DNA from 3 places in the Arthrobacter sp. CG_A4 genome. Region 3 is predicted to be linked to each of the others. Evidence: riboswitches for the same ligand, from Rfam matches in the RefSeq annotation. Region 3 holds a riboswitch; each other region holds the start of a gene.
What was found. Region 3 has a riboswitch for thiamine pyrophosphate ahead of thiC (phosphomethylpyrimidine synthase ThiC). Riboswitches for the same ligand answer to the same signal wherever they lie in the genome.

Region 1: it holds a riboswitch for thiamine pyrophosphate, as region 3 does, so the genes downstream of both, RCH07_RS04280 (bifunctional hydroxymethylpyrimidine kinase/phosphomethylpyrimidine kinase) here and thiC (phosphomethylpyrimidine synthase ThiC) in region 3, are expected to answer to the same signal.
Region 2: it holds a riboswitch for thiamine pyrophosphate, as region 3 does, so the genes downstream of both, RCH07_RS01765 (FAD-dependent oxidoreductase) here and thiC (phosphomethylpyrimidine synthase ThiC) in region 3, are expected to answer to the same signal.

What each region holds. Positions count from the first base shown of each region.
Region 1 is NZ_JAXCID010000006.1:67,295-76,626, forward strand. Features, by position in the region: gene obgE (GTPase ObgE) at 1-1,525, opposite strand, end outside; gene rpmA (50S ribosomal protein L27) at 1,644-1,907, opposite strand; gene rplU (50S ribosomal protein L21) at 1,970-2,278, opposite strand; gene RCH07_RS04280 (bifunctional hydroxymethylpyrimidine kinase/phosphomethylpyrimidine kinase) at 2,651-4,282, opposite strand; TPP riboswitch at 4,265-4,362, opposite strand; gene RCH07_RS04285 (Rne/Rng family ribonuclease) at 4,515-7,775, opposite strand; gene RCH07_RS04290 (vitamin K epoxide reductase family protein) at 8,249-8,920, shown strand; gene ndk (nucleoside-diphosphate kinase) at 9,051-9,332, opposite strand, start outside.
Region 2 is NZ_JAXCID010000002.1:99,968-109,299, reverse strand. Features, by position in the region: gene RCH07_RS01785 (DEAD/DEAH box helicase) at 1-1,761, opposite strand, end outside; gene RCH07_RS01780 (RNB domain-containing ribonuclease) at 2,081-3,592, opposite strand; gene RCH07_RS01775 (ferritin-like fold-containing protein) at 3,634-4,305, shown strand; gene RCH07_RS01770 (thiamine phosphate synthase) at 4,340-5,059, opposite strand; TPP riboswitch at 5,370-5,503, shown strand; gene RCH07_RS01765 (FAD-dependent oxidoreductase) at 5,497-6,864, shown strand; gene thiS (sulfur carrier protein ThiS) at 6,861-7,097, shown strand; gene RCH07_RS01755 (thiazole synthase) at 7,103-7,921, shown strand; gene RCH07_RS01750 (4a-hydroxytetrahydrobiopterin dehydratase) at 7,969-8,643, shown strand; gene RCH07_RS01745 (hypothetical protein) at 8,673-8,975, opposite strand; gene RCH07_RS01740 (DUF3107 domain-containing protein) at 9,050-9,274, opposite strand.
Region 3 is NZ_JAXCID010000001.1:35,934-45,265, forward strand. Features, by position in the region: gene RCH07_RS00205 (VOC family protein) at 92-967, opposite strand; gene RCH07_RS00210 (GNAT family N-acetyltransferase) at 1,206-1,706, opposite strand; TPP riboswitch at 1,783-1,890, shown strand; gene thiC (phosphomethylpyrimidine synthase ThiC) at 1,886-3,706, shown strand; gene RCH07_RS00220 (alpha/beta fold hydrolase) at 3,720-4,469, opposite strand; gene ffh (signal recognition particle protein) at 4,528-6,114, opposite strand; gene RCH07_RS00230 (glucose-6-phosphate dehydrogenase) at 6,266-7,654, shown strand; gene RCH07_RS00235 (P-II family nitrogen regulator) at 7,759-8,097, opposite strand; gene RCH07_RS00240 (ammonium transporter) at 8,094-9,332, opposite strand, start outside.

The DNA of each region.
Region 1 (9,332 bases), on a different contig from region 3:
CGGATTCGGTCCAGATGCCGGCTTTGCGCTCGGCTTCGAGCTCGGCGCGGGCGGCGGCTTTGGCCTCGCGGCGTTCCACCTGCTCGTCACGCTTCTGTCCGCGGGTGGGGCGGTCGCCGATGTCGGCGAAGCGCACGTCGGTGCCCCGCGGCGCGGCGAGCAGCTCGGCACCAGCCATCATGGTCGGCTCCCAGTCGAAGACGACGCCGTCATCCTCGCCGATCACGACCGTGTCGCCCGGCACGGCGCCCTGCTTGAAGAGTTCGTTTTCGACGCCGAGCTTGGCGAGGCGGTCGGCGAGATAGCCGATAGCTTCCTCGTTGGTGAAGTCGGTCTGCTTGACCCAGCGCACGGGCTTGTCGCCGATGACGCGGAACAGCGGTTCGAGGTTCTTTTCTTCGCGGCGGATCTTGAAGCCTGATTCGTTGACCGCCCGGGGCTTGAGCACGGGGGCGTGGACCTTCGGCGGGGCGGCGGCGAGGGCGTCGCGGGCGGCCTGGACGATCTCGCCCATGGCGAAGCCGAGCTGGCGCAGGCCTTCATGGCTCGTGGCTGAGATCTCGAAGACCTTGTAGCCGCGGGATTCGAGTTCCGGGCGGACGAATCCGGCCATGTCCTTGCCGTCCGGCAGGTCCACCTTGTTCAGGGCGATGAGGCGGGGGCGGTGGTTCAGCGGCACCACCTCGCCGTCGGCTCCGCTGTAGCTCATGTCCACCGCGTACTTCTCGAGCTCGGCTTCGATGATGGCCAGGTCCGAGAGCGGGTCGCGGTCCGACTCGAGCGTGCCGCAGTCCAGCACGTGCACCAGGGCGGCGCAGCGTTCGACGTGGCGCAGGAAGTAGTGGCCGAGGCCCTTGCCTTCGCTGGCACCCTCGATCAGTCCCGGGACGTCGGCGATGGTGAAGCGCATCTCGCCGGCCTGGACGACGCCGAGGTTCGGGATCAGGGTGGTGAAGGGGTAGTCGGCGATCTTGGGCCGCGCCGCCGACATGGCGGCGATGAGGCTGGATTTGCCGGCGGACGGGAAGCCGACGAGGGCGATATCCGCGATGGACTTCAGTTCCAGGACGACGTCGCTGGACTCGCCTTCGATGCCGAGCAGGGCGAAGCCGGGGGCCCGGCGCTTCTGGGACGAGAGCGAGGCGTTGCCGAGCCCGCCGATGCCGCCGGCGGCCGCAATGTATTCGGCGCCTTCGCCCACGAGGTCCGCGAGGACAGCGCCGTCCTTCGACTTCACCACGGTACCCTCAGGCACCGGAAGGATCAGGGTTTCGCCGTTTTTGCCGCCGCGCCAGTCACCCATGCCGGGGCCGCCGTTGGTGGCGTGCCGGTGGGGCGCGTGGTGGTAGTCAAGCAGGGTGGTGGTCTGGGGATCAACACGCAGGATGACGTCGCCGCCGTTACCGCCGTTGCCGCCGTCGGGACCGCCGAGCGGCTTGAACTTCTCGCGGTGGACGGAGACACAACCATGGCCGCCGGTACCGCCGGATACGTGCAGTACTACCCGGTCTACAAAGCTCGCCACGTGGATCTCCTCAGTGCTGTTCCTTAGGCCCCCGAAGCGGCCCAAGATGATTGTAATGCGGTTAAAACACCGGTGGAGCGGACCTATTGGCCCGCCCCACCGATTTTATTGCTTGTTGTTACTCTGCAGCTGCAGCAGCCACGATGTTCACAACGCGGCGACCACGGCGGGTGCCGAACTCGACGGCGCCGGGGGCCAGTGCGAATAGGGTGTCGTCCCCGCCGCGGCCTACGCCGGCGCCCGGGTGGAAGTGGGTGCCACGCTGGCGGACGATGATCTCGCCTGCGGAAACTACCTGGCCGCCGAAGCGCTTGACGCCGAGGTACTGGGCGTTGGAGTCACGACCGTTGCGAGTGGAACTCGCGCCTTTTTTATGTGCCATTTGAAAATGCCTGCCTTAAAAATTCTGGGGAATCTGCTGAAAACCTGAACAGTAACGGGTAGTTACTTGATACCGGTGATCTTGACCTTGGTCAATTCCTGACGGTGACCCTGGCGCTTCTTGTAGCCGGTCTTGTTCTTGAACTTCTGGATGACGATCTTCGGACCACGAAGGTCTTCGAGGATCTCAGCCGTAACCGTTACCTTGGCCAGGTCCGCGGCAGCGGACGTCACCTTGTCGCCGTCCACCAGGAGCAGTGCGGGCAGCGCAAAGGTGCTGCCGGCTCCACCGGGGACGCGGTTCAGGGTAACGAAGTCTCCAACGGAAACCTTCTCTTGGCGGCCGCCTGCGCGGACAATCGCGTACACCACTGGGGAACTCACTTCTCTCGACGTTTATTACTAGATTTGCGTGCGGAACCTGGGTCCAAGTTACTTGGTCCGGCTCACGCTGTGCCTCTACGCCGGTGGGTTCCCCGGGGGAACCCATGAGCTATCCCGTGGACAATACGGAAACGGATTGTCCTCAAGGTCATAACCCAAGTGTTGGCGTAAGCACCGAAGATTCAGACTACGCTAATTTTGCCTTCGGTCGCAAATGAGGCTGGTTCCGGCGGGTAGTTCGTGATAGGCGCCACTTGGCGGTGACCAATTGATACTGACCAATTGGTAGTGACCGAGTGGTGCCGCCGCGACTTCCGGTACCGTGCCCGACTATCGTACAGGCCGGGCCCGTAGACCGGGTCAGGCGTACAGCCGCGGCGCGTCGAAGAACTCCACTTCGTAGCCGGCTGACTGACGGAAGGCCAGCGCCATGGCCTCCCGCTCATGCCCCGAGGCCAGCCGGGCCGCCGCATCCGTGTAAGCGATCGCCTGCCGGGTCGCGGCGGCAAATTCCTCATTGGCGTAGGCCCGCAGCCACACGGCGTAGGGGTGCGCTTCCGGCGCCCCGGCGGCCAGGAACTGTCCGTGCAGGGTTTCCCCCACCTCGGCGTAGAGCCAGAAGCACGGCAGGACGGCGGCCACCAGCACTCCGTAGCTGCCGGAGACGGAGGCGGCCAGCAGATGGTCCACATAGGACTTGGTGACCGGCCCCAGCCGCAGGTCTGCCGTGCGGGTGCTGAGCCAGTTCCGGTGCAACCCGGACTCGACCTCAAGGCAGTTCTGCGCGGAGCGCGCCCAAAAGAGTTGTTCGGCTTCGGTGGGCGCGATGGCCGCCGCCCGGGCCAGCACGCGGGAATAGCCGTTGAGGTATCGGGCGTCCTGCGCCAAGTAGTAGGCGAAGTCCTTCTCCGGCAGCGTGCCGTCGGCCAGCGCCTTGATGAACTCCAGCCCGTAGATCGCCTCCAGGTCCGCGGCGGCGCTGTTACGGAGGCCGGCGGCGAACTCGCCCTCCGCCGGCGCGTGGTGCTGCGGGCCGGCATGGTGCTGGGTCAGATGCTGCACATGGTGGAAATGGTGGACCGGGCCGTTCCCGCTTCCGACGCCGAGACGCTCCGAATCGCGCAGCGCACCCGCCAGCCACGGTTTGACCTCGCGGAGCGCCGCCTCCCAGTCCCCCACACGGACCTGCACGGTGGCGATCGCCGAGGACAGCGAGCAGCCCGTGCCGTGGCTGTTGCGGGTGGGCACCCTCTCCCCCTGCACCACCACGACGTCCTGGCGCAGCAATCCGCCGGTGTTGACGAGCGCATCGGGGCAGCCGCCATCGGCACCGTCTCCCCCCGGGCCGGTCCCGCCGTCCAGGTGGCCTCCCTTCACAAGGACCGTGGTGCCGGCCAGTGCGGCGAGCCGCTTGCCCTGAGCCAGGGCCTCGTCCCAGTCCGCGGCGACGGGTTCCCTGAGCAGGATCGCCAGCTCCGCGAGGTTGGGCGTGATCAGGTCCGCGTAGGGGAGCAGCGCGTGCAGGGCCGCCCCGGATGACTCCGGCAGCAGACGGTCACCGCTTGTTGCCACCATCACCGGGTCCAGGACCACGACGCCGGGCCTCGCCTTTTCGAGCCAGCCGTGGACGGCGTCGATCACGTCGGTGTCCCCCAGCATGCCGATCTTGACGGCGTCGATACTGATATCCGCGCTGATCGCGTCCAGCTGGGCGGTCAGGAACGCCGCCGGCGGGACGTGGACCGCACTGACGCCCCGGGTGTTCTGGGCGGTCAGGGCCGTGATCGCCGCCATGCCGTAGCCGCCGTGCGCCGCAATGCTCTTCAGATCGGCCTGGATGCCTGCCCCGCCGGAGGGGTCCGAGCCGGCGATGGCGAGCACGCGCGGGATCCTGGGCTCGGCGGTGCGCTGGGCGTGCGGCAGAAGTGCGGCCGCAAAAGTCGATACTTCTAAAGTGGGGACTGCAAAGGCGGATGAAGCCAAGAGAGACATCCCTTCGCCGGTGCTAACCGGACAGGTTCAACGGGTCTGGATCTCAGCCGGCTCGATACGCGGCACCCCGTGTCAGTGCTTCAGCCTAGCCGTACCGCCCAACGAAGTCGCGTTAACGAAGTCGCGGGTGCTGCCCGAACCCTGCGCATCGCTACGCCGGGTCCGGACCGCACCCGCGGTCCTGCTGCTCTACTGAAGTGCTGCCGTGCTGGGCTGCTGCCGTGTTGGGCTGTTACAGCTCCGACGCCGGTACGCCGACGCCGAGGATGATCGGCTGGTTCGCGGCCGGCTTCACTGCTGCCGGTGCGGCGGCCGGAGCCTTGGCCTCGTGCACTCCACCTGCTGCTGGCTGCGTGGCTGTCCGTCGGTGCTCCGTGGCCTCACGGTGTTCAACGGACGTCGCGTTGGCTGCACCCTGGGCGCGGCTGGCGCTCCGGTTGCGGCGGCCGCGGCGTGCTCGGGACGTGCCGGCCTCTGTCTCGGCCTCAGTCTTGGAACCCGGCCCCTGGGCACGTCCCGGTCCGGTGCCGCCGGCACGGGCCGGAGCCGCCGCAGCTGCTCGGCCTGTGGCCGGCGTGCTGTCCTCGGTTTCGCCCAGCTGGGCGAAGGCTTCGGTCAGCAGGTCCAGGGTCAGGGCCGTTGCCGGGGACTCGTCCGCGTGCTCGACGAACGGCAGGGCGACTTGCTCGCCACCGAAGGTCAGCACGGCAGCGGGCCGTCCGGCAGCTTCCTCCGTGGCGGCGAACTGCGCGACGGCGTCGACGGCGGCCCGACGCGCCTCGGCGTCGGCCTGGCGGGTTCCGGCGTCGGCGTCGCCGTCGTGCAGGTGGGAGGCGTGCGCCGCTGCGGCAATATTCGCCAGGGCGGCGCGGGTTGTTTCGGCCTTGGCGTGGCGCTCGGCCTCGGTGGGCTCGGCATGGACTGGTGCCTGGGCGGACTGGTCCTCGGTGCCCTGGCCGCCCCGGCCGCGGCGGCGGCCCTTGCGCTCGGTCCGTGCCGCGGGCTGGCTCTCGGCCCGCGGGACGTAGTGCTCGGCGGCAACCGTGTTGGCCCGGCGGTGCTCCACCGGCTCGTCGTGGGTGACAATGCCGCGGCCATCGCAGGTTTCGCACTGTTCGCCGAAGACTTCCAGCAGCCCGGTGCCCATCCGCTTGCGCGTCATCTGCACGAGGCCCAGCGAGGTCACCTCCGCCACCTGGTGCTTGGTCCGGTCACGGCCCAGGCACTCCACCATGCGGCGCAGCACGAGATCGCGGTTGGACTCGAGCACCATGTCGATGAAGTCGATGACGATGATGCCGCCGATGTCGCGGAGCCGGAGCTGCCGGATGACTTCCTCTGCTGCTTCCAGGTTGTTCTTGGTGACGGTTTCCTCCAGGTTGCCGCCGCTGCCGGTGAACTTGCCGGTGTTGACGTCCACCACGGTCATGGCTTCGGTGCGATCGATCACGAGAGACCCGCCGGAGGGCAGGAAGACCTTGCGGTCCAGTGCCTTGTGGATCTGCTCGTCGATGCGCCAGGCCGCGAAGATATCCGTGTCCTTGGTCCACTTCTCGAGCCGGCCCACGAGGTCCGGAGCCACGTACGTGACGTAGGCCTCGATGGTGTCCCAGGCTTCCTCGCCGGAGACGATCAGCTTGGAGAAGTCCTCATTGAAGACGTCCCGGACCACCTTGATGGTCAGGTCGGGTTCGCCGTAGAGCAGTTCAGGGGCGAGCATCTTGGACGACGTCGACTGGCTCTCGATCCCTTCCCACTGCGCACGGAGGCGGTTGATGTCGTGCGTGAGCTCTTCCTCGGACGCACCCTCGGCCGCGGTGCGGACAATGACGCCCGCATCCTCCGGCAGGCGGTCCTTGAGGATCCGTTTGAGGCGGTTGCGTTCGACGTCGGGCAGCTTGCGGGAGATGCCGGTCATGGAACCGCCGGGCACGTACACGAGGTAGCGGCCGGGCAATGAGATCTGGCTCGTGAGCCGGGCGCCCTTGTGGCCCACCGGATCCTTGGTGACCTGGACCAGGACGGAGTCGCCGGACTTCAGCGCATTCTCGATCCGGCGCTGCTTGCCTGCGAGGTTGACGGATTCCCAGTTCACCTCACCGGCGTAGAGCACGGCGTTGCGGCCGCGTCCGATGTCAACGAAAGCGGCTTCCATGGAGGGCAGCACGTTCTGGACCCTGCCCAGGTAGACGTTGCCGATCAGGGAGTCCTGCTGGGTTTTGGAGACGAAGTGCTCGGCCAGGACACCGTCTTCCAGGACGCCGATCTGGATTCTGTCGTCGCGCTGGCGGACGATCATCTGGCGGTCCACGGACTCGCGGCGGGCCAGGAACTCCGCCTCGGTGATGACGGTGCGGCGTCGGCCGGTATCGCGGGATTCGCGGCGGCGCTGCTTCTTGGCCTCGAGGCGGGTGGAGCCCTTGAGTGAGGTGACCCGGTTGTTGACCGGAGCCTCGCTGGCCGCGCGGGGCGCACGGACACGGGTCACCGTGTTGGGCGGATCGTCATCCTCCCCGCCGGTCAGTTCCAGGTCCTGGTCACCGCGGCGACGGCGGCGGCGGCGGCGGGACGTCACGCCGTCGGCCAGCGTCTCCTCGGAACCGTCTTCGGCTTCCCCGGTGGCACCGTCGCCTTCGCCTTCCCCGTCGGTCTCGGTCTCGGTCTCAGTCCCGGTCTCGGCGGTGCGACTGCGGCCACGACGGCCACGGCTGCGGCGACGGCGGCGGCCGTCGCCATCTTCGCCTTCCTCGCCTTCTTCGTCTTCGGCTTCCTCCGCGGCGGCCGGTGCCGGACGGACGGCGGCGGTCAGGTCCGGGGCCTGGAAGATCATCGAGGTGACGGCACCGGGCTCCAGGAAGAGCGAGGAGGCTGCCGACGGCGATTCGGCCGGCGCAGCTTCTGCCTCCTCGGCGTCGGGGGCTGCTGTTGCAGGGGTGGCTGTTGCAGGGGTGGCTGTTGCGGTGGCGGCTGGGTCTGCTGTTACGGGGGCGGCGGCGGCTACCTCGGTTGCGGGGACGGGGGCTGGGGCGGCAGCTGCGACTTCCTCGGCTGCGGGGATGGCTGCCTTGGCGCGGCTGGCGCGGCGTCGCACGGGCTTCTTCTCTGCCGGACCTGCGACGACAGCCTCGGCTGCGGCTACAGGTTCTGCGGCTACCGGTTCTGCTGCGGTCTCTTCGGCGAAGGCAGGGAGGGGCTCGGCCGGCGCGGCGGCCTTGCGGGCACGGGTGCGGCGGACAGGTGGCTTCTTGGCCTCAGGCGCAGGGGCGTCCCCGGCGCGAGCCTTGACCGGTGCCTCCGCGGCCGGTTCTTCCGCGGCGGGTTCTTCCGCGGCCGGTTCTTCCGCGGCGGGTCCGTCAGCGGCGGGCTCGGCAGAGGCTGCCTTGGGGAGTGCCTTGCGGCGGGTCCTGACGGGCCGCTTGGGTGGTGTGGCTTCTGCATTTTCTGCAGCAACTGCCAGTTCTTCGTTTCCGGCTACAACCTGGTCATTATCCATATGTGGCGACACTCCTGCCCCTGACGTGCCGCCACATCCGGCACCCGTTAGGGCAATTATTGTCAACACCCGCAGGCATTGACAGAAGTCAATTGAATACCCTCAGGTTCGCACCGGCAGTGGGGTGCGGCAGCCCTGGCGGGCCGGCGGAATTGTTCTGAAACCCGTTGATCTACACACCACAACCAGGTGCCGACCAATGGCATTGCGGGATAGCCAGGATCAGAGGATCCGTAGCTCCCTGCTCATCATTGGCAGTCTTGGGAACAAAGTCGCCGGACCGGAATCCGGATGTGGATCGGGTTCCAGCCATGCTTATTGTCTCACAGGAGCCGTCAAAGGAGGCGTAAGCGGGGTGTCAAGCCCGCGGCGGACGGCGGGACATGAGCCGCCGCAGGAGGTTCCCCGGCAAGGTTCAGGCTGCGGCGATACAATCAGGGCCAGAAGCACCCGACGCAAAGGACCCTTATTCCATGCCCAGCATCTCCAGTGCCCCCGGCGACGCGACCGTCCAACGGCGGTCCCCCGGTTCAGCCGTCGCAGACCGGCCCCTCCCTCCGATGACCCGAGACCGCCCTTTTGCATGGCTCCTGCTGATCACCGGCGTCGTCGGTTGGCTGGCCTCCGGAACCCTGGTGCTGGAGAAGCTTGAGGTCCTCAAGGATCCCAACCACGTAACCGTCTGCGACGTAAACCCGTGGATCTCCTGCGGCCAGGTGATGCAGACCTGGCAGGGTTCGCTCTTTGGCTTCCCCAATATGTTTATCGGCATCGTGGCGTTCGCCGTCGTCATAACCACAGGCATGGCCATGCTGGCCGGCGCCACGTTTGCCCGCTGGTACTGGCTGGGCCTGCAGGCCGGCGTGACGCTCGGCTTCGCCTTCGTGATCTGGCTCTGGTCCCAGGCGCTGTACTCCATCCACATCCTGTGCCCGTTCTGCATGATCGTCTGGGCGGCGATGATTCCGTTGTTCGTCTGGGTGACCGTCCGAAACGTGTCGCACGGCGTGATCCGGCTGCCGGCCGGGCCCACCAGGGTCCTGGCCGACTCCGGCTGGATCATCACGGCGCTGATCTACGTCGCCGTGATCGCCTCGATCTTTTTCGCCTTCATCCAGGTCTTCATCGGGACCTCCGGCTACTGAGGAGACGGACCCCCGGATAACCGCCCCGAGGTGAGAGTTAAGGCCGATGTTCACGTTGAACATGGGCCTTAACTCTCACCTCGGCGGGGAGCGCGGCCCGGGAGCGTGTCCCGGGGCCGTGTCCGGGAACCTAGGCCTGGAACCAGATCTTGATCTCACGCTCGGCGGACTCCACTGAGTCAGAGCCGTGGACCAGGTTCTGCTGAACCTTCACCCCCCAGTCGCGGCCGAAGTCGCCGCGGATGGTGCCGGGGGCCGCCGTCGTCGGGTCCGTGGTGCCGGCGAGCGAGCGGAAGCCCTCGATCACACGGTGTCCCTCGAAGATCGCAGCCACGACGGGTCCGCTCAGCATGAACTCAACGAGCGGCTCGTAGAACGGCTTGCCGAGGTGCTCCGCGTAGTGCTGCTCCAG
Region 2 (9,332 bases), on a different contig from region 3:
AGCGGGAGACCCGGCCTGGGCGTCGCCGGCGACCACTTCGCCGTTGCGGCGGCGGGTGCGGGTCCGGTTGCGGCGTGCGCGGGTGGCGCGGTCCACTTCGGTGGGCGGCTTGACGGCTGCGACGGCTGCCGTCGGCTCTGCCGCCGGGCTGCCCGTGGCGTCGGCGTCGGAGGTACGACGGCGGTCTCCGGACCGTCCGCTGTCCCGTCCGCCGCCGGCGCTGCCGCTGCGGCGGCTGTCGCGGCTGCTGTCCCGTCCGCTGCCGCGGCCCCCGTCCCGACCGTTGCCGGTGCTGCCACTGTTTTGCCCGCCGCTGCGGGTACTGTCGCGCCCGCCATCACGTCCGCCTGTGCTGCCGGCGCTGCGGGGCGCATTCCTCTTGCCGGTTTCGCCCAGGTCCTCGAGGACTTCGGCGTCGACGCCGGCGAGGACGCGCTTGTTGCGGGGTAGGCGGCCCTTGGTTCCTGCCGGGATGTCGAGCTCTTCGAAGAGGTGCAGCGAGGAGCTGTAGGTTTCCACCGGTTCCGGGACGCTCAGGCCGAGGGCCTTGTTGATCAGGCCCCAGCGGGGCATGTCATCCCAGTCTACGAACGTCACGGCGGTGCCCTTGTTGCCGGCGCGGCCGGTGCGGCCCACGCGGTGAAGGTAGATTTTTTCGTCTTCGACGCACTGGTAGTTGATGACGTGGGTGACGTCGTCGACGTCGATGCCGCGGGCGGCGACGTCAGTGGCGACGAGGACGTCCACCTTGTTGTTGCGGAAGGCGCGCAGCGCCTGCTCGCGGGCGCCCTGGCCGAGGTCGCCGTGGATGGCGGCGGCGGCGAAGCCGCGGTCCACCAGTTCCTCGGCAACCTTGGCGGCGGTGCGCTTGGTCTTGGTGAAGATGATGGTGCGGCCGCGGCCGCGGGCCTGCAGAATGCGGGCCACGACCTCGATTTTGTCCATGCTGTGCGCACGGTAGATGAGCTGGCGGATGTCGCGCTTGGTCAGGCCCTCGTCGTCCGGGTCGGCGGCGCGGATGTGGGTGGGCTTCGTCATGTAGCGGCGGGCCATGGCGATGACCGGGCCGGGCATGGTGGCGGAGAACAGCAGGGTCTGGCGGACATCCGGGGTGCCGGCGATCAGGGTCTCGACGTCAGGGAGGAAGCCCAGGTCCAGCATCTCGTCGGCCTCGTCGAGGATGACCATCTTGACGTTCTTGAGCACCAGGTGCTTCTGCTTGTAGAGGTCGATGAGGCGGCCGGGGGTACCGACGACGATCTCGACGCCCTTTTGCAGGGCCTCGACCTGAGGTTCGTAGGCGCGGCCGCCGTAGATCGTGGTGATGCGGGCGTTGCGCTTGCGGGCGGCGTTCTGCAGGTCGCTGGCAACCTGCACGGCGAGCTCGCGGGTCGGCACAATCACGAGGGCCTGGGGTGCGCCCGGGGCGGGCAACTGGTTGTAGCCGGCGTCGTCCGGCCCGACGACGCGCTGCAGCGCCGGGATGCCGAAGCCGAGGGTCTTGCCGGTGCCGGTCTTGGCCTGACCGATGATGTCGTGGCCCGACAGGGCCACGGGCAGCGTCATGGACTGGATGGGGAAGGGGTGGGTGATACCGGCGTCGGCAAGGGACTCCACGATATCGGCGCGGACGTTGTAGTCGGCGAAAGTCAGCTCGGCAATCTCGTGCGGCTTTTCGTCCGAGATGATGGTCTCTTCCGGCTCAAGCGATTCCGTTCCGGATTCGTCGGTCAGAAGCTGGTGCGTGTGCAATTCACTCACAGGGGAGTTTCCTTATTCGTTTTGGGCTGCGCTGCTTGCTCAACGGGGCCGGCCGGCAGGCCGTTCCGGAGCACGCTCAGGCGCGCAGGCAATTCCAGTGGAAGCCGATCGCGGGCTATCTATGCTGGCACTGGGGACCAGCGGGTGTATCTCAAGATCGCGTAGGGGCGGGCTTGTTGAATTCGGGAATCATGGAAATCAACGACCGGGCATCCATCTCTACCCTCCCAGTCTAGCTGTACGCAGCCCGGAATCTTGACTGGCCGTGCCGCTGCGGCGCCGTCACGGCGGAAATTGCGCACGTGAGCGCCGCGGAGTCTCAGCCCGCGAGCTCCAGCCGGACCTCACGGGTAGTGATATCGGAGGACACGATCCGGACCCGGACCTGGGTTCCGGATTCCAGTTCGCCGGGGCAACGCGCCGTGACCGCGGGATCCGCGATCTGCACGATCCCGGAGGGGCCTCCGCCGTTCCCGTTTGCCTTTCCGGACGCCCCGTTCCCGTTCCCGTTTCCGTTCTTCCCGTTTTTGACGGGCTTGGTTGGCTTGGACCCGGAAATGACGACGGCATCGAATTCCTGGCCGATGTGGTTGATCAGCAGCGCCGCCTCGACGGTGTCCAGTGAGAGGCGCTCCAGCTTCGCGGCCAGCTGGTCCGACGCGGCCATGATCGAGGGAAGGGAGGGCAGGGCCTCGCGCGCCCAGGCCGGGACGTCCGTGCCGTTGCTGAGCGCCTCGCAGATGACCAGGACAAAGCGGTCGATCAGCCGGCGCAGCGGTGCGGTGGAGTGGGCGTAGGCGGCGCCAATGGCGGCCTGGACGGCGGCGTCCGGTACCGTCCCGTCAAAGGGGGTGTAGCCGGCGCCGCGGAAGAGCATACCGGCCGAGTGCACGATCGCCAGCTGTTGCGGGTCCGTGGGGTCAAGGGTGCGCAGGTACTCGCCGTAGCTCATCTCCCCGTCCCAGGGCTTGCCGAGGGCCCGGGTCTGCCGGTGGAAGTGCGCCAGGGAGCTCTCATCCGGGGCGGGCATGGTGCGCAGGATCCCGACCTTGCCTTCGAGCATGATCCCGGCCGCCGCCATCCCGGTCATCAGCGAAATCTGGGCGTTCCAGTCCTCCACCGGCAGCGGCGGGACCGCCACGATCCGGTAGCCGCCGTCGGGCAGCTGTTCGATTTCCTGTTCCGGCATGTTCAGGCTGGCGCCGCCGCGGAGCCGTTCCAGCTCCACCCGCTTGATCCCCACTTCCCTGAGCAGCTGCAGCACGGGGGCCGCGGTGCCGGCGTCGAGCTCGGCCTGCACACCCTTGTAGCTGAGCTTGGCCCGGCTGCGGATCTGCGCCCGGCGCACCAGGACCGCAGCGACCTCGGCGGCGGAATCGAGCTCGAATTCCCAGACGAAGGCCGCACACAGCTGTCCGGCGAGCAGGCTGCCGGCTGCCTCGCTGATGACCTCCGGGTGCAGCGGGATCCGGCCGCCCGGGGTGTAGAAGGTCTGGCCGCGGCGGCGGGTTTCGGCGTCGAGCGCCCCGCCGGGGGCCACAAAGGAGGGGACATCGGCGATGGCATAGAACACTTTGTAACCGTCACCGGAGCGGTCGATGAAGAGCGCCTGGTCCAGGTCGGTGGAGGACTCCGGATCGATGGTGACAAACGCGATGTGGGTGAAATTCAACTCCGGCAGCTCATGCCCGGCCACGGCCTCCTTGGCTTCCCGGAGTGCGTCCTCGGGAAAGGGTCCCGGCAGCTCCAGCGTGGTGCGCAGCGTGGTCAGCGCCGCGGCAAGTTGGTTCTGCTGCTGGTGGATGCTGGGCGTCAGGCGATGATGGGACACGAAAATCAGAGTAGCCCGATTCCCGCGATTAGTCTTGGATCATGAGTGCATCCCCGTCCGATCCCGCGCGTTACAACAGTTTCCTGAGGGATCTGCTCGGCGCGATGGCCTACGGCGAGCTGTCGGCCTTCGAGCGGCTGTCCTCCGATGCCCGGTATTCGCCCACCCTCCACGACCGTGCGGTGCTCGGCCGGATCGCTGTGACCGAGTTCCAGCACTACGAACTGGTCAGCGCACGGCTGGAGGAACTGGGCCTCGACGCGGAGGCCGCCATGCTGCCCTTCCAGCCGTCCGTGGACCACTTCCACGAGCGCACGCGCCCGGCAGACTGGTTCGAATCGCTGATGAAGGCCTACGTAATAGACACGGTCTCCGCCGATTTCTACCGCGCCGTGTCGCGCCACGTCGACGGCTCGACCCGGGAGCTGGTGGAGCGGATCCAGTCCGATGAAGCGGCGACGGCGGTGCTGCGCGAGCTCCTCCGGGCGGCCCTGGACGATGACCCACGGCTGGCGTCGCGGCTGGCACTGTGGGCGAGGCGGCTGTTGGGGGAGGCCCTGACCCAGGCTCAGCGGGTGAGCGCCGGGCTTACGTTCCTCGGCGGCCTGATCGGCGTGGACGAGGAACAGTCAGAGGAACAGATCCGCGGGCTGAGGGCCGAACTCGCGGCCGGGCACTCGCACCGGATGAAGCGGCTGGGGTTGACCGGCTAGGTCCCTATCAGGACTCTGCCCCGAGAGGCCAGGCTCAGGCCTCCGCGGCGTCGAGCGCGTCGAGCAGGGCGCGGGCGGCGTCCGCGGGGTCGTCGGCCTCGGTGATCGCCCGGACCACGACGACCCGGCGGGCGCCGGCCTCCAGCACCTGCTCCACATTGCCCAGGTCGATGCCGCCGATCGCGAACCACGGCACGGTTCCGTTGGCGGCGCCGTTGGCCCCGCCGTCGTCCGTGCCGTCGTTTCCGGACCGGGTCCGGCGGGTGGTCTCGGCGGCGTACCGCACCAGATCCAGCCCGACGGCGGCGCGCCCCGGCTTCGTGGGGGTGGCCCACACGGGTCCCACGCAGAAGTAGTCCGGCCTGCCGCGGCCGGGGGAGGCCGCTATCGCGGCGTCCACCTGGTCGGGGCTGTGCGTGGAGAGCCCGATCACGGCGCCCTCGCCGAGGAAGGTCCGGGCGGCCGCAAGCGGGAGGTCCTTCTGCCCGATGTGGAATACCGGCGCCGCCGACAGCGATGCAATGTCCGCCCGGTCATTGACCGCCCAGAGCCGGCCATGACGGTGGGCGGCCTGGTTCAGCACCTCCAGGAGTTCCAGTTCCTCGGCCGCCTCGATGGACTTGTCGCGCAGCTGGATGATGTCGACGCCGCCGGCAAAGGCGGCATCAACGAAGGCTGCAAAGTCGCCGCGGTCCTTGCGGGCGTCGGTGCACAGGTACAGGCGGGCGGTGGTGTGGACGGCATCCTTGCTCATGCTCCCAGACTAGTAGTCGTTTTCGCTGGTTCGTCGGGGAAGGCACCGGGCGGGGGACATGCCCATCTTTCGCACCCGGGACTGGGCATGATGGCACTATGCCCATCCGCTGACCCCGGCGCGGGGCATGTCCCTTCGGGCCGGTGTCCATTCCAGCGGGACATGCTCATTCTTTTCGCCGGGGACTGGGCACAATGACACTATGTCCATCCGCTGGCCCCGGCGCGGGGCATGTCCCTGAGCCCGGACGCGTCAGCGCGCTCGGACCTCCGACGAACTAACGAAAATGCCCACCACTTCCCCTACACTGGGGCCATACCGCGGGAGCCCGCCGCAACCGACCGCCACTGGCGTTCGGCGCCGGAGGGGCTGAGAGGGCGTCAGAGCCGACCGCTTGACCTGATCCGGCTAGTACCGGCGTAGGGAAGGAATCCTTGATGGGCACACCATCCGCCTCAGTTGCTTTAGTGCCTGACGACGCCGGTCATGACGCCACGGCCGGGAATTTTTACGACGTTGCCGTGATCGGCGGCGGCGTGGTGGGCCACGGCATCGCCTGGGCCGCGAGGCAATCGGGCCGGTCCGTCGCCCTGATCGACGACGCCCCCGGCAGCGGCGCCAGCTTCGCCGCCGCGGGCATGCTCGCCCCCGTGAGCGAACTCCACTACCGGGAGGAAGGCCTCCTGGAACTCATGCTCGAGTCCTCCCGCCTGTGGCCTGGCTTCGCCGCCGGACTCGACGGCAGCGCCGGGAACCCTGGGGACCCCGGGGACCCCGGTCTCCCCGGGGGAATCCGGCAAACCGGAACGGGCACCGGCTACCTCACGACGTCGACCCTTGTCATTGGGGCCGACGCCGCCGACCGCCGGGCGCTCACGGACCTCCGGACCGTGCAGCAGTCCTGCGGACTGACCGTGGAGCAGTTGACCGTCCGCGGGGCGCGCGGACGCGAACCGCTGCTCAGCCCGGGGATCTCCTGCGCGTTCGACATCCGCGCCGACCATCAGGTGGACCCGCGCCGGCTGCTTGCCCGGATCGCGGCGCTGCTGGCGGCAGACAGCCGGTACTCCGCTGTTCCCCGCCGCGCCGCAGGGCTGCTCTGGGAGGGCGGACGCGTCAGCGGAGTCGGTTTGGCCGGCGGCGGGACGGTCCGGGCAGAGGAAACGGTCGTGGCAAACGGGCTCGGCGCCGCCGGGCTGGCCGGACTGCCTGCCGGGCTGAACCTTCCGCTCCGGCCGGTCCACGGAGACATCCTCCGGCTCCGGGTGCCCGCCCACCTGCGGCCGCTGCTGGGCTCGACAGTGCGCGGCCTGGTCCGCGGGGTGCCGGTCTACATTGTCCCGCGGGAGGATGGCACTGTGGTGATCGGGGCGACCCAGCGTGAGGACGCTCCCGCCGATGGGGGCTCCGCAGGCGACGCCGTCTCCGCCGGGGGCGTCTACCAGCTGCTGCGGGACGCGCAGCAACTACTCCCCGCCGTTGCCGAACTGGAGCTGCTAGAGGCTACCGCCAGGGCACGGCCCGGGACGCCGGACAACGCTCCGCTGCTGGGCCGGGTGCGGGACCGGGCCCCGGACCGGGACGTCGGAGGCCTGATTATCGCCACCGGATTCTTCCGGCACGGCATCCTGCTGACCCCCGCGGCCGCAGAGATCTGCCGGCAACTGCTGGACGGCACCGCCGATCCGCGCTGGGCGCACTTCCGGCCCGACCGGTTCTCCGCCGGCTCCCCAACAACCAGCCCCCGCGACACCCGCACCCAAGACACCCGCCCCCGCCCAGAGCACAGCAAGGAAACGGTATGAACATCAGACTCAACGGAACGGAGCACAAGCTCCCCGACGGCGCCTCCGTCAGCACCCTGGTCAGCCGGGTCACTGGCCGGAATTTGGCCCCGAACGGCCAGTCCGCGGATGGCAGGAAGCTCGGTGTCGCGGTGGCCCGCAACGCCGAGGTGGTGCCCCGCAGCCAGTGGCACGGCACGGCGCTCGCCGACGGCGACGACGTCGAGCTGGTCACGGCGGTACAGGGAGGATGAGGAACATGGAAGCAACCACCCGTCCAGCGGCCCCGGGAGCATCCGCGGGCATCAACGATCCGTTCACGGTGGACGGCGTGCAGCTGGGATCGCGGCTGATCATGGGCACCGGCGGGGCGCCGAGCCTGGCAGGCCTCGGGGCCGCGCTCCTGGCGTCCGGCACGGAACTGACCACGGTGGCCATGCGCCGCTACTCGCCCGCCGAGGCCGGCTCGCTGTTCCAGCTGCTCGTGGACCGGAACATCCGGGTGCTGCCGAACACTGCGGGCTGCTTCACCGCCAGGGACGCCGTGCTGACCGCCGAGCTGGCCCGCGAGGCGCTGGAAACGGACTGGGTGAAGCTGGAGGTGATCGCCGACGAGAACACCCTGCTGCCGGATGCCGTGGAACTGGTGGACGCCGCTGAGCAGCTCGTAGGCCGCGGCTTCAAGGTTTTTGCGTACACCAACGACGACCCCGTGCTGGCCCTGCGGCTGGAGAACCTCGGCGCCACCGCCGTGATGCCGCTCGGCGCGCCGATCGGCACCGGGCTGGGCATCCTCAACCCGCACAACATCGAGCTGATCGTCTCTCGCGCTTCCGTTCCCGTGGTCCTGGACGCCGGAATCGGGACCGCCTCGGATGCCGCCCTGGCCATGGAACTCGGCTGTGATGCCGTGCTGCTGGCCACTGCGGTGACCCGGGCACAGAATCCGGCGCTGATGGGGGAGGCCTTCAAGCATGCGGTGATCGCCGGTAGGCTGGCGAAAAAGGCCGGCAGGATCCCGCGCCGGGAGCACGCGCTGGCGTCATCTGCCATGGAAGGCCGGGCCGAGCTACTTTAGGAATTCTCTGCCCGGGCCGGCAGATCCGGACCAGCGAAGGAGCCGTTATGGCAGCCACGGACGATGTTCTCAGCCGAAGCCGGATCGATGCCGCCCTGGCGGGCCTGCCGGACTGGAGGTACCGCCTCGGCGGGTTGGTGACGGTCTACAAGGCGCCGACGCCGGCTGCCGCGCTCGAGTTGATCGCCGCCGTCGGACGCGTGGCCGACGAACAAAACCACCACCCCGACCTGGACTGGCGCTACACCAGGGTGTTCCTTCGGTACAGCTCGCACGACGCCGGAGACGAAGTTACGCCGCGGGACGTCGCCGCCGCGGGCGCGGCCAGCGCGGCGGCAGCGGGGCTCGGCGCCGCCGCGGAGCCGGGCCTGTACCGGACCGTGGAGGTAGCCATCGATTCTGCGGATCCGGCGGCGATTGCCGGGCTCTGGCGGGTGGCCCTCGGCTACCGCAAGGGCAGGTACGGCAGTCTCGTTGACCCGTTCGGGCGCGGCCCGGCCCTCTGGTTCCAGCAGACCTCCGCGCCCAACGCCAACCGGCTTCACCTCGACGTCCACCGCAGCGCGGCGGAGTCCGGGCCTGTGCTGGAGAAGACGGCAGCCACCGGGGCGTTAATGAACCGTGACCACGCACCCGGCTGGGTGGTGGTCACGGATGTGCAGGGCAACCGGTTCTGCCTCGCCACCGAGGAGGGCCACGGACCGGACCTGCCGTCGGGATAGACCCCAGGCAGTTCGATGGCCGGACCCGGTTAGAGGCGCAGGATGGCGGTGAGCCGGGCGGTATCCTGGCTGGTGCGGTGCTTGCCGAGGTACAGGACCGCCGCAGCGCCGGCGCCGGTGCCCAGCGCCATCGGCAGGATCCACGGGATCCAGGTCAGCCCCGGCTGGTAGCCAAGACCGGCCGCCATGAGGATGATCCAGCTCAGCATGCCGACGGCAAGGGCGACTCCGGCGGGCATGCTGATGCCGTACTTGGCGTGCCGTTTGTCATTGGCCCAGACCACGAACCCCGCGGCCACGGTCACCATGGCAACTACGATCAGGGAAAGCATTTTTCGGACTCCTAACGGATCTGGGGACAGGGCCTCGCGGCAATGCTGCGCGGGCCCGAGTCGCGGGCGGGGGACTAGAGCGCGCCGAAACCTACACGGCGCGTTTCCTCGGCACCGATTTCAACATAACCCAGGACGTTCGCCGGGATGATGATCTGGCGGCCCTTTTCGTCCGTCAGGCGGAGCTCGGTGCCCTTCGCGATGGCCTCGCCGACAACCTTGGCCACGGCATCTGCATCCTGGGCGGATTCCAGCACAATTTCGCGGCCGATGTTCTGTATGCCGATCTTTACTTCCACAGCAAGGCCTCCAAGCCAATCAAAGTCGAATAAATATCAAGGGTCATCTCTATTTGTA
Region 3 (9,332 bases):
CCGCTATGTCCAGTCCCGGCCGCACGCGGTGGACATGTCCCAGAGACAACTGCGGCCGGGGGTAACCGCACTCGGGGTTTCCCGCGGCGGGTCAGCGAACGGCCACGCGGATGCGGTTGCGCCACGGGTCCTCAAAACGCAGTTCGGCGCCGGTGTGGTGGGACTCCACTCCCGCGGTCTTGAGGCGGTCGGCGAGGGCGCCCACATCGTCGCCGGCCGGCACCTCGATCAGCACCTCGCCGAGGCCCAGGGTGTCCCGTCGGGGTCCGGCGCCGCGGCTGTTCCAGACGTTCATGGCCATGTGGTGGTGGTAGCCGCCGGCCGAGACGAACAGCGCCTGCCCATGCCAGCCCGCCGTCTTTTCGAACCCGAGGGTTCCGACGTAGAAGTCCTGGGCTGACTGGACGTCGCCCACCTGCAGGTGGACGTGGCCGATGCCGGCGTCGGCGTTGCGCTGCCCGGCCACGGATTCCTCGGTGAGGAACTCGTCGAGGTAGCGCTGCGGCGGGAGGGCCAGGCTGTCCATGACCACGTTCCTGCCGTCCCAGGACCACGCATCGCGGGGACGGTCCCAGTACAGCTCGATCCCGTTTCCTTCGGGATCGGTGAAATAGAAGGCCTCGCTTACGAGGTGGTCCGCGCTGCCGGTGAAGGACTGGGGCTCGTACTGGGCGGCGGTGGCGACGGTTGCGGCCAGAGAAGGCTGGTCCTCGAACAGCAGCGCAGTGTGGAAGAGGCCGGCTTCGCCGCGGGACGGGACGCTGAGCCCGGGCGCCGGGGCGAGGTGGACCAGCGGCTTCTGCCGGCGTCCGAGGTACAGTCCGCCGTCCTGCTCGGCCACGATGTCCAGGCCGAGGGCGCGCTGGTAGTAGTCCGTCATGAGCAACAGGTCGCCGACCTTGAGCATCACGGTGCCCATGGTGAGTTCGGCGGGAAGAAGATCCCGGGTGCTGGCTGCTGCAGTCATGTGATCGCTCCGGTGCTTAGGCGGCCATCGACCTTCGATGACCTATGACAAGGATAATTACTTGAAGCTTCAATTTATTCCTGGGCCCGCTTCTGTTCCTGGCGGACCGGTTCTCCGCGCAGCACGATGTGCTTGAGCTGGTGCAGCGTGGCCAGGCTACTGCGGGGCCGCCGGCGCGGCGTCCGAGGAGGGTTCCGGCGTTCCGATCCGTGGTGGCCTGCTGGTCATGGCCTAAAGCTTAAAGCCGTATCCGCATCGCGATCCGCCGGCCCAGGGCATCCAGCCCCAGCTTCGCCTCGCGGGTACGCAGTGCCGCCAGCCCCTTCCCTGGCTGGGCAACTTCCTTGAAGCCGCAGCTCGCGTAAAACGGAGCGTTGAACGGAACGTCCGCAAAAGTGCAAAGCGACATCGCCCTATAGCCACGGCCCCTCGCCGCGTCGATGGCCGCCTCAACAAGGGACCGTCCGATCCCGCGCCCGGCAAAGTCGGGATGCACCGAAAGTTGTTCCAAATGCGCCTGGCCGCCGACTTCGTCAACACCGGCGAAACCCACGGGCGGGTTTCCGGCGACCAGCATAAAAAGCGGCTCAATCGGCGTCGCCAGCTCCGGGGCCGGAAGCACGTGGTGCGCTAACTCCGCTGCGAGGAGACGGTCGGCCGCTGCCTCGAGAACCGGCAGCGCCGCGAGGTCTTCCGGCGTCGCCGTCCTGACGCGGGGCAAGGCCCTGGGTTGAGTCACGATGCCACGCTAGCACCGCGGCCTCCCTCGGCGCCGTCACACGCGGCCGGGCGCCGAAGCCCTGTGATAGCTTCGTCTACGACCACACGGGTGCCCTTGCAGGGGCTGAGATCGGGCTGAAGCAGCTTGCGACCGTTGAACCTGTCCGGGTAATGCCGGCGAAGGAAGTGAGTATTTCCGTGAATACGCATTTGACACAGCACAGCCCCGTCCAAAATCAGCCGGGCCAATGTCAGCCCACGGCCCACACCCAGTCGCTGAAATCCCGCTCTCTGGCGTTTACCACGGATGACGGGCACGGCATCCGCGTCCCGGTGACGGAAATCGAGCTGGCGGATTCACCGGGCGGCGTAGCGAATCCGCCGTTCCGGGTGTACCGCACCGCTGGTCCTGGGAGCGATCCGGTCCGGGGGCTGGAGCCGTTTCGCGGCCCCTGGATCGAGGCCAGGGCGGACACCGGACCCTACACCGGCCGGGAACGGACCCTGCTCGACGACGGAAAGTCGGCCGTGCGCCGGGGCGCCGCGTCGGCCGAGTGGCAGGGCACCCGCCCGGTCCCGCGCCGCGCCGTCGACGGCCGGACGGTGACCCAGATGCACTATGCCCGCAACGGCGTCGTCACGCCTGAGATGCGGTTCGTCGCGCTGCGGGAGAACTGCGACGTCGAACTGGTCCGCTCCGAACTGGCGGCGGGGCGCGCCATCATTCCCAGCAACGTCAACCATCCCGAATCCGAGCCGATGATTATCGGCAAAGCCTTCCTGGTGAAGATCAACGCCAACATCGGCAACTCGGCCGTGACCAGCTCCATCGCGGAGGAAGTCGACAAGCTCCAGTGGGCCACGCAGTGGGGTGCGGACACGGTGATGGATCTTTCCACCGGGGACGACATCCACACCACCCGGGAATGGATCATCCGCAACTCTCCCGTGCCCATCGGCACGGTGCCGGTCTACCAGGCGCTGGAGAAGGTCAACGGCGAGGCCAATGCCCTCACGTGGGAGATCTTCCGGGACACCGTGATCGAGCAGTGCGAGCAGGGGGTGGACTACATGACCATCCACGCCGGTGTTTTGCTGCGCTATGTGCCGCTGACGGCCAACCGGGTCACCGGAATTGTCTCCCGCGGCGGCGCGATCATGGCGGGCTGGTGCCTGGCCCACCACCAGGAGAACTTCCTCTACACCCACTTCGGTGAGCTGTGCGAAATCTTTGCCCGCTACGATGTCGCGTTTTCGCTCGGGGACGGGCTGCGGCCGGGGGCGACGGCGGACGCGAACGATGCTGCCCAGTTCGCCGAGCTGGACACCCTGGCCGAGCTCACGCAACGTGCCTGGGAGTATGACGTGCAGGTCATGGTGGAGGGCCCCGGACACGTACCGCTCCACCTCGTCCGGGAAAACGTGGAACGCCAGCAGGCACTCTGCAAGGGCGCCCCCTTCTACACGCTGGGGCCGCTGGTCACCGACATCGCGCCGGGCTACGACCACATCACCTCGGCGATCGGCGCCACGGAGATTGCCCGCTACGGCACCGCGATGCTGTGCTACGTGACACCCAAGGAACACCTCGGACTGCCCAACAAGGACGATGTGAAGACCGGCGTGATCACGTACAAGATCGCGGCCCATGCAGCCGATCTCGCCAAGGGCCACCCCGGCGCCCACGAACGTGACGATGCCCTGTCCAGGGCCCGCTTCGAATTCCGCTGGCGGGACCAGTTCGCGCTGTCGCTGGACCCGGTCACGGCCGAGTCGTTCCACGACGAGACGCTCCCGGCGGAACCGGCCAAGACGGCGCACTTCTGCTCCATGTGCGGGCCGAAGTTCTGTTCGATGCGGATCAGCCAGGACATCCGGGACGAATTCGGCTCAGCGGACTCCCAAGCGGCCCTCGCCGGAATGGCCGCAGGGATGCGGGAGAAGAGCAAAGAGTTCCTGGCCTCCGGCGGCAAGGTCTATTTGCCGGAGCCTTCCGTGGGCGGACCCCCGGCCGTTTAGAACCCCCGGCAGTCTAGGACGCCTGGGCGTGCTGGTGCCGGCTGACCCCGGCGATGAACGCCCGGATGAGCCGGTTTCCCTCTGCAGAGTCCTGGGGCCGGTGCCCGCCCGCCGCGGTGCGGTGCAGGGCACCGGTTTCCCGCAGGTAGCCGGCGATCTCTTCATACAGCGGTTCCCAGCCGCCGGTCAGGACCAGGGTGGGCACGCCGGGGACGATCTGCAGCGGGGCTTCCCAGGGCGGCGCCTGCAGCCGCAGCCGGCGGGCCTCCCGCTGGTCTTCCGGGTCCGGGGAACCAAGCGTTGCCTGCGCCGGAGTGTGGGCCGCGAACACCCGGCGGACGAACTCGCGGTGGAAGTCCTCATCGCTGAGGTGCCGGCGGACCTCGAAAAGCGGCTGCATCAGGGCGCGGTGCGCGGCCGTCGCCGGAAGTTCCGCGGTGAGCGAGAGGCAGGCCGGTTCCACCAGCGTCAATGAGTGCACCAGATCCGGGCGTTCGACGGCGGCCATCATCGCGGAGATGGCACCCTGGGAATGCGCCACCACGTGGCCGCCGGCCTCGCCGCGGCCGTCGTCGGCCAGGGCGCCCAGGACGATGGCGGCGTCGGCGGCGAAGTCCGTTTCCAGCGGCTCGGCGGCGGGGTCATAGCCGTGCCGGCGCAGGAACAGCGCGTCGTAGTTCAGCGCCATTCCATGCTGTTTCGGCCACGCGGCAGCGCCGAAGCTGCCCGCCCCGTGGACGAAGACTACGCGCTGCTTGAACATGGTCCAACCCTATGACACCGGTCCGACGGCGGGCCGCCGACATCTCGGCCGGCAGCGCCTATTTGCTGCCGCCAAGGAACTTGTCAAAGCCCTTCGGAAGGTTCAGCTGGGAGGGATCGAAGTCCGCGCCCTGCTGGCCGAATGCCGCCCCGGTGGGCTGCGCCTTGGGTCCGGCGGCACGCCGGGCCTCGGCATCCTTGGCTTCCTGTGCGGCCTTGGCCGGGTTGCCGGAGCGGGCTTTCTTCTTAGGCGCACTCTTGGCACCCTTGCGGGCGCCGCCGCCGCCCATACCGGGCATCCCCGGCAGACCAGGCATCCCGCCGCCGGCCGCCATCTTCTTCATCATCTTCTGCGCCTGGGCAAAGCGCTCCAGCAGGCCGTTGACCTCGGAGACGTGCACGCCGGAACCGCGGGCAATACGGGCCCTGCGGGAGCCGTTGATGATCTTCGGAGCTACCCGTTCATGCGGCGTCATGGAGCGGACAATGGCCTCGACCCGGTCGATTTCGCGTTCGTCGAACTGTTCGAGCTGCTGCCGGATGTTCTGCGCTCCCGGCATCATCATGAGCATTTTTTTCATGGAGCCCATGTTGCGGATCTGCTGCATCTGGGCGAGGAAATCGTCCAGCGTAAAGTCTTCCTGGTCGGCGAACTTCTGCGCCATCCGGGCCGCTTCGTCCTTGTCCCAGGACTTCTCCGCCTGCTCGATCAGGGTGAGCACGTCACCGAGGTCCAGGATCCGCGAGGCCATGCGGTCCGGGTGGAAGAGCTCAAAGTCGTCCAGGCCCTCGCCGGTGGACGCAAACATCACGGGTTTTCCGGTCACCGACGCGACGGAGAGCGCGGCACCGCCGCGAGCGTCGCCGTCGAGCTTGGAGAGCACGATTCCGGTGAAATTGACGCCTTCATCGAAGGCAAGGGCCGTGTTGACGGCGTCCTGGCCGATCATCGAATCGATCACGAACAGGACCTCGTTCGGGACGATGGCCTGGCGGATCTGGCGGGCCTGCTCCATCATGTCGGCGTCGACGCCGGTACGGCCCGCGGTGTCCACAATCACGACGTCGTGCAGCGTGCGGCGGGCTTCCTCGACACCGGCGCGGGCGACGGACACCGGGTCGCCGGCGGGGTGATCCAGCTCGGTGGAGGTGGCGCCCGGGTGCGGGGCGAACACCGGCACGCCGGCGCGCTGGCCGACGATCTGGAGCTGGGTGACCGCGTTGGGTCGCTGCAGATCGCAGGCGACCAGCATGGGGCTGTGGCCCTGGGCCTTGAGGTATTTCGAGAGCTTGCCGGCGAGGGTGGTCTTACCGGCGCCCTGGAGGCCGGCGAGCATGATGACCGTGGGACCGGTCTTGGCCAGGCGGATCCGGCGGGTTTCACCGCCGAGGATCTCGATGAGTTCCTCGTTGACGATCTTCACGATCTGCTGGCCGGGGTTCAGGGCGGCAGAGACCTCTTCGCCGAGCGCACGCTCGCGCACACGTCCGGTGAATTCGCGGACCACGGGCACGGCAACGTCGGCGTCCAGCAGGGCACGCCGGATCTCGCGGACGGTACCGTCAACGTCCGCCTCGGTCAGGCGGCCCTTGCCACGGAGGTTCTTGAAGGTTGCTGTCAACCGGTCAGAGAGTGAATTGAACACGCGCCGTGCACTTCTTTCAGTGGATCTTCAGATGGCGGCCGGTCCGGCACGCCAGCGTCGCGGCTGATGTTCGCCTGAACGAACCGCCTCGACAACGGGACTCGACTATCTAGGGTACCAAGACGCGCCTTTAAGATGGCATGCTGGCTACGTGACCAGCCAAACACCTGTGAAAACACTGCTCATCCTGGGCGCCTCGGGCGACCTGACCGGCCGGCTGCTGCTCCCCGGGCTGGCCCGGCTCGTGGCCCGCGGGCACACCGAAGGCCTGACGCTGGTCGGCGCCGGATCCGATCCGTGGGCGCCGGAACAGTGGCGGGACCGCGTCGAGGAATCCTTCGCCGACGCCAATTCCCAGGCCGAGGCCTACGGCCGGCGGGAACTGAAGCGGATCCGTGACACCACCAGCTACCACCGGCTGGACGTCACGGCGGACGGGGAGCTGGCAGGGCTGCTGGCGCGGCTTGAGGGTCCCGTGGCGGTCTACTTCGCGCTGCCGCCAAGGATCAGCCAGCTCGCCTGCGAGGCGCTGACGCCGGAGCAGGTCCCGGCGGGGACACGGCTGGTGATGGAGAAACCGTTCGGCTCAGGGGAGGACTCCGCCCGGCACCTCAACACGACCCTGGCCGCGCTGGTCCCGGAGGACCACATCCACCGGGTGGACCACTTCCTGGGCAAGGCGACGGTACTCAATATCCTGGGGCTGCGCTTCGCCAACACCTTCCTGGAAACCGTGTGGAACCGTGAGCACATCGAAAAGGTGGAAATCATCTTCGACGAGGACCTCGCGCTGGAGGGGCGCGCCCGCTACTACGACGGCGCCGGGGCCCTGCGCGACATGATCCAAAGCCACCTGCTGCAGATCATGGCCCTGATGGCGATGGAGCCCCCGGCGTCAGTGGACGAGCGGGATCTACGCGACGCCGTCGCCACCGTGCTGCGGGCCAGCAGCGTCAAGGCGCCCTACGCGAAGAGCACACGCCGTGCCCGCTACACCACCGGATCCAGCGACGGCCGGAAGGTCCCGGACTATGCCAGGGAGGACGGCGTGGACGCGGCCCGGGGCACCGAAACGCTTGCCGAGGTCCAGGTGGGGATCGATAACTGGCGCTGGCAGGGCGTCCCGTTCATCCTGCGCTCCGGCAAGGCGCTGGGCATCAAACGCAAGGAAGCCGTGGTCACCTTCCGGCCGGTGCCGCACCTGCCGCGGGGTTTCACCGGGGTGGACTCCCCCAACCAGCTCAGGATCGGTTTCGGCCCGGACACACTGCAGTTCGACGTCGACGTGAATGGCCCCGGCAACGTCCTGAGCCTGGACCGGGCCACGCTCCAGGCCGAGCTGAGCGCGTCCGAACTGCTGCCGTACGGCGAAGTCCTGGAAGGCGTCCTCACCGGCGATCCGCTGCTCTCCGTCCGGGCCGATACCGCGGAGGACTGCTGGCGGATCCTCGAACCCGTCCTCAAGGCCTGGGCCCTGGGCAGCGTGCCGCTTCAGGAGTACGCTGCCGGGAGCGAGGGGCCGGAGGGCTGGCCGGCCTGACCGCCGTCGTCCTCGCGTCAGGCGGTTGGACGCACAAAAACGGGCCGGTTACCTGTCCAGGTACCCGGCCCGCTTTCTGATCCGGTGCTTGCTCAACGCCTGCGCTAGATGGCGGCCGATCCGCGCTCTCCGGTGCGGACCCGTACCGCCTCGAACACGTCCATCGTCCAGACCTTGCCGTCACCGGCCCGGCCGGTGTTCGAGCAGGAGATGATGACATCCAGGATGTCGTCCGCCTGTTCGTCGGTGGCCAGGACCTCGACCCGGATCTTGGGCAGCAGGTCCACGTTGTACTCGGCGCCGCGGTACACCTCGGTGTAGCCCCGCTGCCGCCCGTAGCCGCTCGCCGCGCTGACAGTGAGGCCCTGCACGCCGTAGGCTTCGAGTCCTTCGCGGATGGCGTCGAGCTTTTCCGGCCGGACGATTGCTGTGATCAGTTTCATGCCCCCACACTTTCCTTGCCTGCTGCTGCGGTCTTCTTGCCGTTGGACGCCGCGTCCACCGGGGCTGCTGCCCCATCGGCGGCGGGCCGACCGGTGATCAGTTCATGCAGCGGCTGGAAGCTTCCGCCATGGCCGCCGACGCCGAACTCGTAGGCCGTCTCAGCGTGCAGGCTGAGGTCCACGCCAACGACTTCCTGCTCCTGGGAGACTCGGAAGCCCATCGTCTTGTGGATGGCCAGGGCGATCACGGCGGTCAGGATTGCCGAGTAGGCGATGGCGATGCCGGCCACTGCGAGCTGGGCCCAGAGCTGGGCGAAGCCACCGCCGTAGAAGAGGCCGCCGCCGGCACCTTCGACCGGGAGGGCGATGAAGCCCAGCGCCACGGTGCCGATGATGCCCGAGACCAGGTGGACACCGACGACGTCGAGCGAGTCATCGAAGCCCCAGCGGAACTTGAGTCCGACGGCGAGTGCGGAGGCTGCGCCTGCGGCGGCTCCGAGGCACAGGGCACCTACCGGGCTGACGTTGGCGCAGGCCGGGGTGATGGCGACGAGGCCGGCAACTACTCCGGAGGCCGCGCCGAGCGAGGTCGGGTGTCCGTCGCGGATGCGTTCGGTGATGAGCCAGCCGAGCATGGCCGCGGCCGGAGCCGCGAGGGTGTTCACCCAGATCAGGCCGCCCTGCTCCGCCGTCGTGGCTGCACCGCCGTTGAAACCGAACCAACCGAACCACAGGATGGCGGCACCCAGCATCACGAACGGGATGTTGTGCGGGCGGTGGTTGGGGTCCTTGCCGAAGCCCTTGCGGTTGCCGATGATCAGCACGAGGATCAGGGCCGCAACACCGGCGTTGATGTGGACTACCGTTCCGCCGGCGAAGTCAATCGCGGGTCCCAGGGCCTTGCCGATGGCACCTTCCGGGCCGAACAGCCCGCCGCCCCAGACCATGTAGGCCAGCGGGCAGTAGACCAGTGTGACCCAGACCGGGACGAACACCGTCCAGGCGCCGAACTTGGCGCGGTCGGCGATCGCGCCGCTGATCAGAGCCACGGTGATGATGGCGAAGGTGGCTGCGTAGCCCACCTTGATGAGTCCGTCGGGGGAGGTGACGCCCTCCAGCCCGAACGTGGCGAAGGGGTTGCCGACAATCTGCATAAAGCCTTCGCCGGAGCTCATCGAGGCGCCCCAGAGCACCCAGACCACACCGACCATGCCGATGGAGATGAAGCTCATCAT